2 regions of the Cupriavidus sp. 05L411 genome follow, and region 2 is predicted to be linked to the other one. Evidence: riboswitches for the same ligand, from Rfam matches in the RefSeq annotation. Region 2 holds a riboswitch; the other holds the start of a gene.
The links. A riboswitch is a leader RNA that binds a small molecule or an ion and turns the genes downstream of it on or off. The one in region 2 is predicted to bind cobalamin.
Positions count from the first base shown of each region.

Region 1: another riboswitch for cobalamin. It lies ahead of AC1DQR_RS17375 (TonB-dependent receptor); the one in region 2 lies ahead of AC1DQR_RS34985 (TonB-dependent receptor plug domain-containing protein).

Region 1 is NZ_JBFTOQ010000013.1:54,869-57,932, forward strand. Features, by position in the region: gene AC1DQR_RS17370 (methyl-accepting chemotaxis protein) at 1-1,243, opposite strand, end outside; cobalamin riboswitch at 1,548-1,806, shown strand; gene AC1DQR_RS17375 (TonB-dependent receptor) at 1,932-3,064, shown strand, end outside.
Region 2 is NZ_JBFTOQ010000052.1:37,217-40,280, reverse strand. Features, by position in the region: gene AC1DQR_RS34985 (TonB-dependent receptor plug domain-containing protein) at 1-1,888, opposite strand, end outside; cobalamin riboswitch at 1,987-2,231, opposite strand; gene AC1DQR_RS34980 (hypothetical protein) at 2,440-2,757, shown strand; gene AC1DQR_RS34975 (cell division protein ZapA) at 2,754-3,064, shown strand, end outside.

The DNA of each region.
Region 1 (3,064 bases), on a different contig from region 2:
TTTCCTTGGCCGCGCCCGCGCTGCGCTGCGCCAGGTTGCGCACCTCACCGGCCACCACCGCAAACCCGCGGCCTTGCTCGCCGGCGCGCGCGGCTTCCACCGCGGCGTTAAGCGCCAGGATATTGGTCTGGAAAGCAATGCCGTCGATCACCCCGATGATGTCGTTGATCTTGCGCGAGCTGGCGGTGATGCCGCGCATCTTGTCCACCACCTGGCTGACCACGCTGCCGCCCTGCTGCGCGATCTGCGAGGCGTCAGCCACATACTGGCTGGCCTCCTTGGCGTTGTCGGCGTTCTGGCGCACCGTCGCGGTAATCTGCTCCATGCTGGCAGCGGTCTGCTGCAACGAGGCCGCCTGCTGCTCGGTGCGGCTCGACAGGTCGCTATTGCCCGAGGCGATCTCCTGGGCCGCCGAGCTGATGGAATCGGCCGATTGCTGGATGCCCGCCACCGTGCCGGCGAGCTGGTCGCGCATATGGCCGATGGCGTACATCAGGCTGGAACGGTCGTCCGGGTGGGTTTCGACGCGCGCCGTGAGGTCGCCGCTGGCCATGCGCAAGGCAAGGGCCGCAGCGGTAGCCGGCTCGCCGCCCACCGAGCTCTGGATGCTGCGGATCAGCAGCGTGGCCACCGCGGAAATCACGATGCCCAGCAGCACCAGCAGCCCCAGCGATTGATACAGCGAGGCGCGGAACTGCGCTTGCACGTCATCCATGTACGTGCCGGCGACCAGGTCCCAGCCCCACGGCTTGAAGCGCGCCACGTAGCCGATCTTGGGGCTCGGCTGGTCGCTGCCCGGCTTGGGCCACCAGTAGTCCAGGTGGCCTGCGCCTTCTGCTGATGCGCCGCGGGCCGCGATATCGGCATATAAGGCGTTGCCCTTGGCGTCCTTGAAGTCGCTCATGTTCTTGCCGTTGAGCTTGGGGTTGATGGGGTGCATCAACAGCACGGAATCCGCGCCGACGATGGTGATGTAGCCATCCTTGCCATAACGCTGCGCGGCAACGCGGGCCGTGGCCTGGGCCTTGGCATCGGCCTCGGACATCTTGCCCTGGCGAGCCTGCTCGGCATAGTCGCGCACCAGCGAGAGCGACATGTCGACAATGTTAGCCAGCTCGCCGCGGCGATCGGCCATTTGCAGCTGGCGGGTCTGGAAGGCGTGCATCACGGTCAGCAACAGCAGGCCGAGCCAGGCCAGCACAAGGGGAATCCACAGCTTTTTTCGCAGGGTCAGACGATTCATGGCATTCGCTTCTCGGGGCAATGGCCGGTCATGCAGGAGGCATGCGGCATCTCCGGATATCGGAGCCGGGCTCGCCTTCTTTAGCGAAAGGCGCGACAGGACCGCACGAAAGGCCACGAAGCGCAGAAAATGTCGCATGAAGCACCAAAATGGCGACAGGTTGTGCCAGGCCGAAACGCTCGCGCACCCGCACGGTGCCAAAAAAACGCCTGCCATCCGCCCCCGAAAGCGGCGCAAATACGGCTACAATGCGCCTCGCATTCCACTCAGTAATTGCAATTGACTTGCAATTACCTGGCTAGTGGACTGCCAAGGGTTCGAAGGTGCCTCCGGCGCGCAGCGCGCGGCGGGGGTTAAACGGGAAACAGGTGCGCCGCCGGCCATGCCGCGGCTAATCCTGTGCTGCCCCCGCAACGGTCAGCAGGTACAAAGGTGTCACGCCGCGCCAACAGGCCGCGGCAGCCACTGCGCATCATCGCGCGGGAAGGCGGCACCCCGGACGCGCCCCCTGCGGCAGGCGTCCCCCTGCAAGCCCGGATACCGGCCTTCGACCGATCACCGGGGCTGCGGACGGGCGGCCAGGCGTGAGACGGCTGGCCACGCGCCTGGCCGTCACTGCGCGCGCGTCCGCGGCTGGTTCGTTTATTGCCGCCGGGCGGGGTCGCCCGCGGCCAATGATGGAAAACGCATGTCCGCGCGCCCTCGCATTGCCCATACCGCCTCGCCGGCGGCCGCCAAGCCACGCCAACGTCGTCATGCGCCCAAGCCGCCGCGCCAGCTCGCGCATCATTGCGCGCTCGCGCTGTCGCTGGGGGCCTTCGCCGGCCTCGGCGCCGATGCCGCCTGGGCGGCGGAAGATGCGCGGCCATCAGAGCGAGCGCAATCGCAGCCATCGCGCAGCGACAGCACGGTGCTGCCGCCGGTGGTAATCAGCAGCGCCTCTCAGCCGCCCGGGCTGGCGCTGTCCGAGCCCACCAGCACCGGCAGCCGCCTTGGCCTGACCCCGCGGGAAACACCCGCTAGCGTGGAAGTCCTCTCCGGCGACACCATTCGCGAACGCGGCGATTTGTCGGTGCGCGAGGCCGTGACCCGCGCCACCGGCATCACCGCCAATGGCGCGCCCGGCAACGGCGGCACGGCGCTCGCGGCACGCGGCTTTGCAGGACAAGGCTCGGTGATGCAGCTGTACGATGGCACGCGCCTCTACGTGGCCTCCGGCACCGTCACATTCCCCTTCGATACCTGGTCCGTGGACCGCATCGAAGTGCTGCGCGGCGCGGCCTCGGTCATGGTTGGCGAGGGCGCGATCGGCGGCGTGGTCAACGTGATTCCCAAGAAGCCGATGCGCGCGCCGATCGCCAACGAGCTGCAGCTCACCGGCGGCACGCAAAAAACAGCGCGCGCGGCGTTCGACAGCGGCGGCGCGGTCAACGAGACCCTCTCCTACCGCTTCAACGCCAGCTACGGCCGCTCCGGCGGCTGGGTGGACCGGGGCGACTCGCGCAGCCTGGCGGTGTCGGCCGCGGTGCGGCTGGACGTTTCGCCCGCGTTCAACCTGACGCTGTCCTATGACGACGCCGACCAGCACCCAATGCAATACCTGGGCACGCCGCTGGCGGGCGGCAGCCTGGACACCTCGCTGCGCAAGAAGAACTACAACGTTGGCGATGCCGATATCACCTACCGCGACCGCTGGACCCGGCTCGCGGCGCAGTGGCAGCCCAACGAGCGCGTCATGGTGCGCAACCAGTTCTATTACCTCACCAGCCAGCGCCACTGGCGCGACGCCGAGTCCTATACCTTTCTGCCCGCGACGGGCCA
Region 2 (3,064 bases):
AGGGATAGGCGAGCTGGTAGTTCTTGTCGAACAGGTTTTCCACACGGGCGGCCACGAACCATTGCTTGTCGATGTTATAGCGGGCATTGAGGTTGACGATACCGTATCCGCCCAACGTGCGCGAGCCACTATCCATGCGCGTCGAGGAGATGATCCACTCGCCGCCCAGGCGGAAGTCGCCAAACTGGCGGCCCACGTCGAAGGCAGCATGGCGGCGTGCACGGCGCAGCAACTGCGTATTGCTCTGCTCATCCACCGGATTCTGGAAGGTGATGCTCGCGCCCACGTCGGTGCCCATCAGCTTGGCGCGCCAGGAGGCTTCGATGCCTTGCACCTTGGCCTTGTTGACATTCTGCGCCAGGTACAGGCCGTTGGGCTGCAGCGCCGAGGTGATCAGGTTGTCGTAGCGGGTCTCGAACGCGGTCACGCGCAGCAGGCCGGCGGCATCGGTGTTGTACTGCGCGCCCAGCTCGACCGACTTGGCGCGCTCGGGCTTGATGCCCGGCTGGCCGTAGCCAGGATAGTAGAGCTCGTTGAACGTCGGCGCGCGAAAGGCATTGCTGGCGTTGGCGATCAGCTTGAACGCATTGGTCAGGTTATAGCCATAGCCGGCGAAGTAGCTGGCCTGGCTGCCGAAGTCCGAGTAATGGTCGTTGCGCACATTGATCTGCAACTGATGCTTGCCCAGGCGTCCGTCGTAGCCGCCAAACACCGAGGCCACATTGCGGTTGGGCGCGGCATAGGTGCTGGAATCGAACTCCTGCTGCAGGTATTCGGTGCCGAACAGCAAGGTGTGCGTGGGCGCCAGCGCGTATTCGTTCTGCCAGGTGTACTGGCGGTTGCGTGTATTGAAGCGGCTGTCGAACAGGCCGTTCTTGGTGTTCTCGCTGCGATCCTCGCTCTGGGCCACCTTGAAGTGCGTGCTCCAGTCCCGGGTAATCTTGCCGTTGACAAAGGCGGATACCGTGTAAAGCTCGCTGTTCATCCACCAGACATCGGTAGGCTTGCCCGTCGTGCTGTCATAGGAGAGCTTGCTCTTCGAATAGTAGGCGGTGACGCCTGCGTCCCAGTCGCTGGTGAAGCGATGCTTGACCTGGCCCGATACGCTCTTGTTGTCGTAGGGGTTGTCGTTGGGGTTGGCCTTGGGCTGCTGCTTGCTGTTGATGGCCGAGAAGCCGTCGGTCTTGATGGCCGAGCCGGTGATATTGAACGACGTGTCGCCGATCTGGCCGCCGTAGCCCACCGTGCCCTGGCGCGTATTGTTGCTGCCGTACTCGATCTGCGCGTTGGCCGCCGGGGCCTGGCCCGCGCCGCTCTTGGTGAAGATCTGCACCACGCCGCCGATCGCATCAGAGCCATACAGCGCGGAGACGTTGCCACGCACGATCTCGATATGGTCGATCTGGTCGGGCAGGATGTTCGACAACTGGGCCGTGCCGCTGCTGGCCGACGAGACGCGCACGCCGTCGATCAGGATCAGCGTCTGGTTGCCGTTGGCCCCGCGCATGAACAGGGTGGTATTGGAACCCAGGCCGCCATTGGCGGCAAACTCCACGCCGGCCTGCGTGCGCAGCAGCGAGCGCAGATCGATCGCCTGCGAGTTGACGATGTCCTGCTGGGTCACCACGGTAGTGTGCGGCAGCGCTTCGGTGATCGGCTGGGGAGTGCGGTTGGCACTGACCACCACCGGCGTGAGCTGCGCGTCGGCGGCCGRCTGCACGGCGGCGGGCTCGCTGGCCTGGGCCATGGCGGCGCCGGGCGCGCACACGGCGAGCAGGGCCAGCAAGGCGACAGGCGTGGCGCAGACTTGTCGGGAGACAGAAACGGGGGCGGTCTTGTGGCGCGCCGGCAATGCCGGACGGCTCGACCTGTAAGACGATGAACGCATGATGCGGATTGTGGGAGAGAGCTGCCTGGTCCGTTCCCCCGCGGACCGTCTGGCGACGAAGCGCGCCGCTGGCTTGCGCGGCAAGAAGCAGCGGAGGGCGGCGCACTCTCGTTCAGGCCGGTATCCGGGCTGACGACACCAGTCCGACCGCCTTCCCGAACCTTGCGGTTCAGTGGCTGAGTGGTCGGCCTTGCGATCTTGCGATCACGGTCGCTTACCGTTGCGGGGGCAGCACAGGTTGGCTCGGCCCTGCCCTGGCGGCGGTGGCTGGCTCCCTGTTTCCCGTTGAACTGCAACCCTGTAGTGAATAGGATTACGAGCACCTGGAACGTGCGCGAGTGTAGGCAGTTTCGAGGCAAGCGTCAATGCCGCGGCAAAACAGGGCAAAAGCGCCTGGAAACAGGCATAAAGCCGTCGCCACGGATGCCGTTAAACGACGATGCATGCAACTTCGGCACGCAGGCCCGGTCACACACGTCTGCGTTCGCCGTCCGCACGATAGCGCTTGGGCTAAAATCCCAAAACCCGAGACCCTAGATATGACAGGCTCTATGCTCACCGAACTCGAACAACTCGCCGCCAAGATCGGGCGTGTGCTGCACCATGCCGATACCCTGGCGGCGGAGAACCAGCGGCTGCGGGAGGAGATCGAACGCCTGCAGGCCGACGCCAGCCAGCTGCGCGGCGACCGTGAAGCCATGGCCGCCGACCGCGAGCTGCTCAATATCAAGATCGAGGAAGCGCAGCTGCGCATCCAGTCGATCCTGGACAAGCTGCCCACCGCCAGCGACGCCCGCCAGCTCGACCTGCTGGGCGAAGGCGATGCGGCCAGCCGCGCCGAACAGAAGGCACCCGGAGAAAACGCATGAGCAATAAGCAAGTCGAAGTGAACATTGCCGGCCAGTCCTACCGGTTCGCCATTGCCGCCGACAACGAGGCCGCGCTGCTGGAGGCCGTGGCACTGGTAGACGGCCAGATGACCCGGCTCAAGGGCGGGGTATCCGCCAAGGGCGTGGAACGCGTTGCAGTGATGGCCGCGATCAGCATCGCCTCGGACCTGCTCTCGCTCAAGCGCAAGCAGCAAGAAGATGGCGCGATTCCCGTTGATGCCGTGCGTGCGCGCATTCGCGAGCTGAACGAGCGCGCGGACGAAGCCCTGCGCCAGTACGCGCATGT